DNA from 2 places in the Paenibacillus polygoni genome. Region 2 is predicted to be linked to the other one. Evidence: a T-box and tRNA genes for the amino acid it is inferred to sense, from the RefSeq annotation. Region 2 holds a T-box; the other holds one or more tRNA genes.

Region 1 (6,124 bases), 1.8 Mb from region 2:
ACAAAACTGCTTGATATGCTTCATTTCCTTATTCCTCAGTACCGGAAAGAAGGTAAAAGCCAGGTCATTATCGGCATTGGATGTACAGGCGGTAAGCACCGGTCCGTTGCAATTGCTGAGTATTTAGGTAAAATGCTTGGCGCGAGTGAGACTGAATCTGTGGTAGTGAGCCATAGAGATGCAGATCGCGATCGCGGAAATCACTAAATAAAGTAGAATCTATAATATTTCGACAAGAATTACTTGGTTTTATCGATTTAGGGATGACACCTGCATAGGATACAACATACAATGTATGGACCGCTCATACCGCAATCGTTAGTCATCATTTTCAGGAGAGTAACGGATTGCTGACCTTGAGCAACCTCTTATAGAAGGTGAAGTGATAGAAGTGGCTGTAGAGCAAATGAAACGTCCGCATCTTGTCGTTATGGGTGGCGGAACAGGGCTATCTGTCATGTTGCGGGGGTTAAAAAATAAGCCGCTTGATATCACGGCAATAGTTACGGTTGCCGACGATGGGGGAAGCTCAGGCATGCTGCGGGATGAACTGCAGATGCCTCCTCCAGGTGACATCCGTAATGTGCTCACAGCGCTTGCTGATGTAGAGCCGTTGATGTCAGAATTGCTTAATTATCGTTTTAGTGGAAATGGTGGATTATCCGGTCATAGTCTTGGAAACTTGATTTTGGCTGGAATGACAGATATAACAGGTGATTTTGTAACAGCGGTGAGAGAGATTAGCCGTGTTTTTGCTGTACGCGGGCAAGTATTGCCAGCTGCGGCGGAAGCTGTTGTGCTCCGCGCCGAGATGGAGGATGGTACGATCGTTACCGGCGAGTCCCAGATTCCAGCCTATGGCGGACGGATTAAAAGAGTTTATCTTGAACCGGACCACGTGGAGCCGTTGCCAGAGGCTATTCAGGCAATTGAACAGGCAGACGCCATTATTATTGGTCCCGGCAGCTTGTATACCAGCATTTTACCTAATCTTCTTGTTCCTAAATTGGCAGAAGCTGTTGTGTCCTCTAAGGCTGCGAAGATTTTTATTGGTAATGTGATGACACAGCCAGGTGAAACCGATGGTTATTCTGTTGGAGACCATTTGAAAGCCATTGATGCCCATATAGGACATCGTATATTTGATTACGTCATTGTTAACAATGGCGATATTCCTGAACCCGTTCAGGAAATGTATGCAGAAAAGGGTGCAAAACCAGTACAGCTTGATCTTGAAGAGATTTTGAAGTACTCGAATGAATGCATCGCAGATCGACTTGTCATGTACCGGACTTATTTACGGCATGATGCGAATAAACTAAGTCATCATATCTACACGCTAGTGCAAAACTGGATGATTCGAAAGAGGTGAGATCCTTTGTCGTTTGCGGCACAGACTAAAAAAGAATTAACTCTGATCGAAAGCGAGCCTTGTTGTGAGAAAGCGGAGCTATCTGCACTCATCCGTATGCTTGGCTCGGTCCAGCTATCGAACAAGAAGGTTATTTTAGATGTTTCTACGGAGAATGCTGCAATTGCTAGGCGAATCTATTCTTTGCTCAAAAAGCACTTTCAGGTGCATACTGAGTTATTGGTTCGTAAAAAGATGCGGCTTAAAAAGAATAATGTATACATCGTAAGAGTTCCGGTTCGAGTGCAGGAGATTTTGAATGAATTGGAGATCGTATCCGAAGGGTTTATATTTACACCAGGAATCAATCCAAATGCCATTCATAAAAACTGCTGTAAACGGGCTTATTTGCGAGGTGCATTTATGGCGGGAGGTTCTGTTAATAACCCGGAAGGATCCTCTTACCACTTAGAAATTGCCTCAATGTATGAAGAGCATTGTCAGGCTCTCGTGGATCTTGCGAATGAATTTAATCTGAATGCACGCTGTATCGAGCGGAAGAAAGGGTTTATTTTCTATATTAAAGAGGGCGAAAAAATCATCGAGATGCTTAGCATTATTGGTGCACATCAGGCTTTGTTTAAATTTGAAGATGTCCGTATTATGCGCGATATGCGCAATTCGGTGAATCGAATTGTTAACTGTGAGACAGCAAATTTGAACAAAACAATTGGTGCAGCTGTGCGTCAAATTGAAAACATAAAACTCCTTGATAAGGAAATAGGGCTCGAAACTCTTCCTGATAAACTGCGTGAAGTAGCAGAAGTAAGACTTGCGAATCCAGATATTAATTTGAAGGAAGTCGGGGAATTACTAAAAGGAACCGTCAGCAAATCAGGCGTGAACCATAGACTTCGTAAAATCGATGAAATGGCAGAGAAAATTAGAGTAGAAAAAGGACAACTTATATAGTGTGAGATTTATCATAAAGAAGTCTTTTTTCTTCTAGTTTCATTCATGCTATAATGGTATAATGTTAATTAATTATGTAGTAATGATGAGAGATTTTTATAGAGGGGGTAAGTTTTTATGACAAAACACCCGGTAGTAGTCCGTTTGAAGACGGGTCTTCATGCCAGACCAGCTGCTCTATTCGTTCAAGAAGCGAATAAGTATTCATCCGAAATTTTTGTGGAAAAAGACGACAAAAAAGTGAATGCTAAAAGTATCATGGGAATTATGAGCCTTGCAATCAGCACAGGAACTGAAATTCACATTAGTGCTGAAGGCGCAGACGCTGAACAGGCAGTAAATGCATTGATCAGTCTTGTAAGCAAGGAAGAGTTGGAAAACCAATAAATTTCACGTTTTCATATGTTTATACCGGAAAGCCCCATTTGGGGCTTTTTTGCGTTGCAATTCAATTTTAGTGTTACAAATAATACATAAATTAAATAGCAGAAATGGAACTTTATACAAAATATTCTCGTCTAACAGTGTGTAGTGTCTGAATTAGTTAGAAGATGTTTGAGTAGAGAGGGAGGATCGTATATGAAAAACAAAATGGTATGGTTAAAGCCCGCAGCAGCTACATTTATCGCAGGTACTTTATTCATCAGCGGGGGCGGAGGGGCCATCTCCTTTGCGGGAAAAGCACAAGCGCAGGAAGCCGCGGCGGTTCAGAATGTGGTCTCCGTCGTAGGAAAAGGTGAAATTTCGGTAAAGCCGGACATCGCCTATCTTTATATTGGTATCCATACCGAAGGAAAGACAGCTGTTGAAGCTCAAAACGCAAATGCTAAAAAGATGCAAAGTTTAACCAACTTACTTAAAAAGACGTGGAAGCTGGAAAGCAAAGACATACAAACGAATCAGTTTTATGTACAGCCTGATTACACATACAGTGAAAAAGAAGGACGGAAATTAAAAGGATATACAGCCTCACATTCACTAAAAATCAGCTATCGCAATCTTGATAAGATTGGAGAACTACTGGATTCAGCTGTTAAAGTGGGTGTGAATCAGATCGACAATATTCAGTTTTCAATTGAGAATAGGGATGCTTTCGAAACGGCAGTAATTGAAAAAGCGATGTCTAATGCGAACTTGAAAGCAGGAGCCATCGCTAAAGTTGCCGGACGCAGTTTGGGAGTTGTCCTAAGTGTGAGCCAAGGGAATGTAGCGGAACCCGTTCGTTTCTATGAGCAGATGTATGATATGAAAGTGGAAACAGCAAACAGTACTGCTGGTAATTCATCGTCGGTTGAAACAGGAGAAATTAAATTGACTACAGAACTTACGGTGCATTATCAACTTAATTAATGTTTATTTTGAAGAAGGCAGTTTCACATGCATGAGAAAAGCCGCAATCTCCAAGAGGAGACTGCGGCTTTTCTCTAATTTCTATATTAGATTCCTTGCGGTGGAGTTGAAGTAATGACTTTATCAACAAGTCCATAAGCTTGTGCTTCTTCTGCAGTCATGAAGTTATCGCGATCTGTATCTTTCTCAATACGTTCAATCGGTTGACCTGTACGCTCAGCCAAAATTTTATTGAGTTTGTCACGCATTTTGAGAATGCGGCGAGCACGAATTTCAATATCTGTTGCTTGACCTTGTGCACCGCCCAAAGGTTGGTGGATCATAATCTCGCTGTTTGGAAGCGCAAAACGTTTGCCTTTTGCACCTGCATTGAGCAAGAATGCACCCATAGAAGCTGCCATACCCATGCAAATTGTCGATACATCTGGTTTGATGAATTGCATCGTGTCATATATCGCCATACCCGCAGTAATGGAACCGCCCGGGCTGTTAATGTATAGATGAATGTCTTTCTCCGGATCTTCCGCAGTGAGGAATAACATTTGAGCGATGATAGAGTTGGCTACTACATCGTTGACGTCGCTTCCCAGAAAAATAATCCGATCTTTCAGCAGTCTGGAATAAATGTCATAAGCGCGTTCACCGCGATTGGTTTGTTCTACGACCATAGGAATGTAACTCACGTGAAAAACCTCCTTAGGAATTTAGGTTTAGAGTTTATATTTAGACGTTTAACAGCATCTACATCTACTGTTTCCGTATTAACCACATCATAAACAAATCAAAACAAAAAGTCAAAGAAAGTCAAACTATTTTGATAAAAAAAGAAACCTATACGGTTTCATCGGTTAAAAGTATAACAAGCTGTTAGTAATTATATGGCGCGCCCGCGAGGAATCGAACCTCGATCTCAGGCTCCGGAGGCCTACGTCATATCCGTTGGACCACGGGCGCACAAGTATGACAGCAAAATTTATTATATCTGATCGCTACCAAAAATGCAAGAAAGTTTAGTGGAGATGTTTGATGTTCTATAAGAATGTGCAGACTACATTAATAGTGCGTTCTAAGCAACATTTTATTTGTATGTAAGTAAAGTGCATAAATAAGTGCCTACTTGCGAAATATACTTTTGACCACTTGCATACCAGGGTAGATTTAGGTAAAATAAACGTGGGACTTAAAAAGTTAACCCCGGGACAATTTTAGTCCATACTAGAGGCCGGAATGAAGGAGTTTGCGGAAGTGGAAAGTATGCGAACGATTTTAGAAGTGCAGAAGCAACTTCTACCTGATCTCATGGACGTAATGAAGAAGAGATATACCATTCTGCGCCAAATCATGATTTCGGATGTAATCGGACGAAGAACGCTTGCCCACTCTCTGGATATGACGGAGCGTGTACTCAGATCGGAGACAGACTTGCTTAAATCACAAGGACTGATTGAGATCGAGAGTATGGGCATGAGAATAAGCGAGTCCGGCGAGCAGCTGCTTGCAATGTTAGAACCTATGGCTAATGAATTATTTGGACTGTCGGAGATGGAAGAGTTAATTGAGAAAACGTATGGACTCCAAAAGGTTATCGTTGTTCCCGGTGATTCGGAAAACTCGGAATATGCCAAACGTTCACTTGGTCGTGCAGGAGCTAGAGCCCTGCTGAGTGTCATGAATGATGGAGATGTTGTTGCAGTTACAGGCGGATCGACTACAGCTTCGGTCGCTGAACACTTAACTCCTTCGTCTGCGATGCGCGGTGTATGGTTTGTACCCGCAAGAGGCGGACTTGGTGAAAGTGTAGAATTCCAAGCGAATACGATCGCGTCGACCATGGCTAAGAAGCTTGGAGCTGAGTACAGGTTGCTTCATGTGCCTGATCTGCTAAGTAACCATGCTTACGAATCACTAGTTCAAGACTCTAACATTCAAGAAATTCTGGGTATGATTCGAAAAGCTCGTATCGTAATTCATGGAATCGGCGGAGCAATGGAGATGGCTAAAAGACGTAAGCTTGCACCTCAGACGATCGAAGAGATTAGAGATGAAGGTGCTGTCGCTGAATCCTTTGGTTATTACTTCAATAATAAAGGAAAAGTAGTTCATACTATGCTCACGCTTGGTATGCGTCTTGAGGATATTACTCGGACGGATGTCGTCATTGCCATTGCAGGCGGTAAATACAAGGCAGAATCTATAAAAGCCGTGCTTCGTTTTGGCCAAGAAGATATACTTGTCATTGATGAGGCGGCAGCTACAGAGATTGTCAAAGATTTATAATGATGTAAGGGCAAATTTGAAACTTGTTGTCTTGATAAATCTATACATTCGTATAGTTTTGTCTTGAATATATAAAAATTTAGCAAAACTTGGGAGGAACTTACTCATGGTAAAAGTAGGTATTAACGGTTTTGGACGTATTGGACGTAACGTATTCCGCGCAGCACTTAACAA
Region 2 (6,124 bases):
AGTAACCGCAAGTACAGGGAAGAAAGAACAGGAAGAGGAACTACTTCAGAAGCTTGGAGCAACGCAGGTAATTACGCGAGAAGAAGCTTATGAGACGGGAAAAGGTCCTCTATCAGCCGAACGTTATGCAGGGGTAGTCGATCCTGTAGGAGGCAAAATGCTGCAGAGTGTGCTTGGATCTGTGAAATACGGGGGAGGCGTGGCTCTCTCTGGTATGACAGGCGGTTATCAGTTTGAATCCAGTGTCATTCCATTTATTTTACGCGGGGTACAGCTCATCGGTATTGATTCTGTATATTGCCCAGCTGATCGACGTGCTCAGCTTTGGAAACATCTTGGTAAAGAATGGAAACCCAAATCGGCGCTGCAACTGGGTGTAAATGAAATATCGCTGCAAGAATTGCCTGCCACATTAAATCGAATCTTGGATGGCAAAGCGGTAGGACGTACTGTTGTGAAGTTGTCATAGATGTCATAGAATAAGAAGATTAACAGAGTACGATAAAAAAGAGATATACAAGTGAGCTAAGCTCGCTTCTACATCTAGTAAACAAACAAGGCAACGGATGCTAGCGACAGTTGCCTTGTTTTTATATTTTAATTCGTTAACTGCTTATATATTTCAAATCATTAACTATTCCTGTATTTAAATTTGTTAACTATTTTTATATATCTCTCGCATAATATGACGCAATTCTGGAGCAATAATTCGGGTAATGGCGAGCTTGACTGCACCTCTCGACCCTGGCATAGAAAATACAGCTTTCGAACCGATTGTACCCGCAACCGCTCTGCTTAGAATAGCAGCTGTGCCGATATCCTCAGTAAAACTAAGGTATCGGAATATTTCCCCGAATCCGGGAAGTTCCTTGTCGAGCAAAGAGTGTACTGCTTCGTACGTATTGTCACGCGGTGAAATTCCCGTTCCCCCAGTTAATAAGATAGCTTCGATATCATCTCTCATTACCGCTTGATGAATCACGGACTGTATAGTAGCCGTCTCATCCGGGATAATGATATAATCGACAACAGCGTAGCCGTTTGTAAGAAGAAGTTCCTGCATGAGCTGTCCGCCGGTATCTGTATCTAAGGTACGCGTATCCGATACCGTAATGACCATACAGTTTACACTCGATGGCGCCTCCTGTTTGTGCTCTTCGACAGAATTCATAAAGATCAATCCTCCAAATTCAAGATATGAATCTACTTTAGACGATTACTTCATCAGACGCAAACGAAGCGAATATTTGTCCGTATTACAAAGAGAGAAGAAGCAGCTACTTAGTGATTAACAAGAAAATGATTTACTCTATGAGTAAAAAGAGAATGCACCAGATGGGAAGGAAGTAGGAAAGATGATATCCGAGCTAACAACGAATAATAAGACCATACCTGTATATATTTTATCTGGGTTTTTAGGAAGTGGAAAAACAACATTACTCGTGAAGCTGCTTGCGTATTGGAAAAGTAAAGGGATGACCCCTGCCGTTGTAATGAATGAGCTGGGGGAGGTTAACCTAGACGGTGAAATCATTGGCAAAGATGTAAGCATGGCTGAAATACTCGGAGGATGTATTTGTTGTTCTGTACGGGGTGACCTTGCTCCACAGCTCGTGGAGTTGGTACAGATTTCATCTCCCGATGTGATTGTGATTGAAGCAACGGGAGCCGCGAATCCCGTAGAAATTTTAGACGGGATTGCAGATACGTCCTTATATGTGAAACTTCAGATCCGGGAATTAATCTCTGTTGTAGACAGTATTCACTTGCTCGATACGTACAGGAAGCAGAAGGGAAAAACGTTCCGATTGATGCAAGAGCAGATTCGCGCTGCTTCTCAATTGCTGCTGAACAAAATTGACCTTGTCACGGAAGAGGAACGTCAGGAGCTGGTAGAATGTTTACGCAGGTGGAATCCGCATGCTGAGATTCATCTAACGAACTACTGTGCCACTCCCCCTACTGCGATCTTAAGAGAGAATGAACTCCCTGGAGTGTCTGCCGATCACCGTTCTGTATCTGCAGAAGAGGAGAATCATGAGAGTTCAGAATCTAATCGCACTCATTCACATGATCATGTAATGGCCTATACGCATTATTTCTCAAAACCCATTAATAGTGTACAGTTCGAGTCATGGCTAAAGCAGTTGCCAAGAGATATTTACCGTGCAAAAGGAATTGTTACTTTTTCGGATACCAACAGTCGATTTTTGTTCCAGTTCGCTTATCGCGAAGCCGACTTCACGAAGCTTCGAAGCAGCGATCGTTTAGAAGATGTAGGTGTTTTTATCGGAGAACATTTCTCAAAAACAGAGATAGAGCAGTCATTACGGCAGCTGGAAACGAATGAAGAAACCGCGGAATGAAAAATATAACATAAAAAGTCGAATCATAAGTATTGTCATTGCATATTGATTAGCGTATCCGTTCTTCGGGTAATAGAAGAACAAATAGCGAATACACGGAGGTATATCATAATGACATTGACAAACTTAGAGATTGAAAAACAAACCAAAATTGCAGCATGTATTGAAGCAATGAACGCGTGTAATAAATGCTATGTATCCAGCTTAAAAGAATATGATTTAGCTTCCCTATGTGAAAGCATGAAATATAATAAAGAAGCAGCGGAAATCTGCAGTTTTGCAGCAGCAGCGCTTAGCCGTGGAACGGTATTCGAACAAGAGATTTTGGCTCTTGTCGTAAAAGCTTGTGAGCAATGTGCCAATGAAAGCGAGAAATTTGAACATACACATTGCCAAAGCAGTGCAGAAGCATGCCGCCGATGTGCAGAGATCTGCTCGACAGTGAGCATAGCTGTATGATGTGTTGTTTCCTTTAATATGTGAGCACGGAAGAGAAAAAGCAGAAGAAGGAGTCAGATCCTTATTCTGCTTTTTTTGTGGGTTTCTGTGAAATTTTACTATCCGTTTATATTTAATTACTATAAACTTGTCTCTAACATAACTTAAAGACGTAGGAACTAGGAAAGGAATTCGCTGTCATGTGGGAAGAAACCTATGTTGAGACAAGCAGAGGAAGATTCGAGTATTTTATCTGTGGAGAAGGAGAACCAATAGCAGTTACGCATTTCTATATGGCTTTTGATGATCGCGGAAATTTGTTTGCGAGTCCATTTACAGAACGATATAAGGTGTATTTGATAAATGTAAGGGGAGCGGGGAAATCAGCTGAAGTTGAAAACGATAGCCAATTAAGTTTAAAAGAAATGGTTAAAGATTTAGAAGCGATTAGAGAAGCGTTAGGATTTGAAAAATGGTCTTTTGCAGGTCATTCAACGGGAGGAATGCTTGCACTACAATATGCCATTGAAGCACCCCATTCGCTGATAAAAGTAATCGCTGGATGTACCGCTGCAAGTAACGAATACGCTAGCCATCCAAGAAGCATGTACTGTTCAAAAAACGAGAATTTTCAGCGGATTATTGAAATTATGGAGTTACTTAACAACCCAAATACTTTACAAGAAGAACGTAAAAAATTGAACTACGAATGGGCTTTAATGTCGTATCATTCCGAGGAAAAACTAAAGCAAGCATTAACACTTCCAAATAGTGGACGAATTATTGGGAGAAGTCTTGATTATTTTAGAAAAGTAGAAGTTAAAAACTTTGACCTGCGTGAACAATTAAAAGAGGTACATATTCCGGTCTATGTGTTTGCAGGAAAATTTGATGCACAATGTCCGGTTGAATATGGTATTGAAATAGCAACATTAATACCTGATGCTAAATTGACGATTTTTAAAAACTCAAATCATAATCCATTCATAGAGGAAGAAGAAATATTCAAAGATTTCGTGAAATTAACATGATTATCCGGTTGATGACCATTTTACTTCGCCAAAGCAACAACCATTGAGGCAATAGAGCCCATAGCAAAAAAAATAATTCCTCAAAAAAAGTTGCACTTTAGAAGAACTAAATATATAATATTACAAAATTATACAATCGATGATCAAGAGAGTAATCCAGGACACCGTATGGATAGCGAACCGGGATGGTGGAAGCCGGTATAGAGGATCTGGTATGAAACGCACTTGGGAGATGGTATGCCGAAATCGCAGTAGGCATATTCGGTGATTGCGGACGTTAACCGCATATAAGGGGAATAGATGCCATTCGTTATGTTTTCACAGAAGCGAGTCGCCTTTAATCTATTCACAAAGAGTGGTACCGCGGGAATGATAGCTCTCGTCTCTGATAAACAGAGATGAGGGCTTTTTTTGATATCTAATTATAAAGGAGTGTAGTAAGGATGTTAACAAAAAAGATAGCTGGGATTTTAGAATTGCATATAGATATGACAGCACAAGAGATCGTCCCTATGTTAGAACAGCCGCCCCATCCTGAAATGGGGGACGTTGCCTTTCCCTGTTTTTTGCTGGCTAAGTCTCTGAGAAAATCACCCGCGGATATAGCTACCGAGCTAGCAGCTTCCATTCAAGAATCCGAGGTAACCGCGGAGGCAGCGGGTCCCTATGTTAATTTCTTTTTTCAGCGGAGTACGGCTGCCGAAGCGATATTCGCTCAGTTAAGTCATCCGGACTTTGGGAAGCTTACGATAGGAGAAGGGAAAAAAGTAGTCATTGATATGTCTTCTCCTAACATAGCTAAACCTTTTGGAATAGGCCATCTTCGTTCAACAGTAATTGGTGCTGCTCTATATAGAATGTACGAAATCGCAGGATACAGCGTAGAGAATGTAAATCACCTTGGAGATTGGGGAACCCAATTTGGTAAACAAATTGCTGCTTATAAAAGATGGGGGGATGATGAGAAACTGGCCAAAGAGCCCATAAAAGAATCACTTAACCTCTATGTGAAGTTTCATGATGAAGAAGAGCATGATCAAACGCTCGGCCAAGAAGCAAGAGAATGGTTTCGTAAATTAGAACAAGGTGATGAGGAAGCCACTAGGTTGTGGAATTATTTTGTTAAGATCAGTATGCAGGAATTTGAACGAATGTATAAGCGTCTTGGTGTAGACTTTGACCATGTTCTTGGCGAAAGTTTCTATATTGATAGAACGGAGGGAATGGTGACAAAGCTCCAGGAGTCTGGTCTTCTTATCGAAAGCGATGAAGCGCTCGTTGTCCCGCTGGAAGAGGAAGGATTGCCCCCATGTCTTATTATTAAGCAGGATGGAACGACGATTTATCCGACAAGAGATCTCGCAACAGCATATTATCGCCGTGAAGTAATGGGCGCAGATGAAATCCTCTATGTAGTAGGTGCAGAGCAAAAGCTTCATTTTCAGCAGGTCATCGCCGTTCTGCGCAAGTTGGGCGAGCCTTGGGCCGAAGACTGCATCCATGTTCCGTTTGGTCTAATGAAATTTGAAGGGCGCAAAATGTCCACGAGACGAGGAAAAGTCATTTTTCTAGAGGAGGTTCTAGATGAGGCTGTTCAGCGGGCACGTGAAATTATCGATTCAAAGAATCCCAATCTGCCAAATGCAGAAGAGGTAGCAGAGCAAGTAGGGATCGGAGCCATTGTATTTGGAGATCTCAAAAACCATCGGTTAAATGAAATAAATTTCTCACTCAAAGAGGCGCTTAGTTTTGAAGGAGAAACAGGCCCGTATGTGCAATATACGTATGCGAGAATCCAAAGCCTGCTTACAAAAGCAGCGGAGAACGTTCCGGGGGGCAATACAAGGTCCTTTATATCGTTAGATAAAATATCAATCAGTGATGCGGCTTGGAATTTGTTAAAGCATCTCTCCAGATACCCGGATTATCTTGAAAAAGCAGTCTGTTTAAAAGAACCTTCCATACTCGCGAGGTATGTTATTGATACGGCTCAATTATTCAATCGCTTCTATCATCATGAACGTATCCTGGACGGTGAACCGCAAGAACTGGAGTATAAACTTCTTTTAGCACAAGTGTCAGGTGAACGGATTCATCAGATTCTCACCTTGCTCGGAGTGGAAACACCGGAACGTATGTAAATGATTGTTGTTCAGTCAGGAGAGGGGAGGAGAGATCATGTTCATTCAATTAGATCGAGTATCCAAGAGGTATGGAGAGAAAGTTGTAATCTCGGATGTTTCTCTGCAAATTCATCAGGGAGAGTGTCTTGTGCTGATGGGGGATAAT

Evidence for each region. A T-box is a leader RNA that pairs with one kind of tRNA and senses whether it is charged. The one in region 2 lies ahead of argS (arginine--tRNA ligase), so its partner is inferred to be a tRNA-Arg.
Region 1: it encodes a tRNA-Arg, which carries the amino acid that the T-box ahead of argS (arginine--tRNA ligase) is inferred to sense. The anticodon was not compared.

The regions. Positions count from the first base shown of each region.
Region 1 is NZ_CP127162.1:167,646-173,769, forward strand. Features, by position in the region: gene rapZ (RNase adapter RapZ) at 1-207, shown strand, start outside; gene QPK24_RS00815 (gluconeogenesis factor YvcK family protein) at 407-1,372, shown strand; gene whiA (DNA-binding protein WhiA) at 1,379-2,323, shown strand; gene QPK24_RS00825 (HPr family phosphocarrier protein) at 2,441-2,710, shown strand; gene QPK24_RS00830 (SIMPL domain-containing protein) at 2,903-3,673, shown strand; gene clpP (ATP-dependent Clp endopeptidase proteolytic subunit ClpP) at 3,760-4,356, opposite strand; tRNA gene QPK24_RS00840 (tRNA-Arg) at 4,553-4,627, opposite strand; gene QPK24_RS00845 (sugar-binding transcriptional regulator) at 4,928-5,950, shown strand; gene gap (type I glyceraldehyde-3-phosphate dehydrogenase) at 6,057-6,124, shown strand, end outside.
Region 2 is NZ_CP127162.1:1,945,890-1,952,013, forward strand. Features, by position in the region: gene QPK24_RS09360 (acrylyl-CoA reductase family protein) at 1-469, shown strand, start outside; gene QPK24_RS09365 (MogA/MoaB family molybdenum cofactor biosynthesis protein) at 656-1,177, opposite strand; gene QPK24_RS09370 (CobW family GTP-binding protein) at 1,356-2,366, shown strand; gene QPK24_RS09375 (four-helix bundle copper-binding protein) at 2,478-2,825, shown strand; gene QPK24_RS09380 (alpha/beta fold hydrolase) at 3,005-3,835, shown strand; T-box leader at 3,966-4,225, shown strand; gene argS (arginine--tRNA ligase) at 4,279-5,976, shown strand; gene QPK24_RS09390 (ATP-binding cassette domain-containing protein) at 6,014-6,124, shown strand, end outside.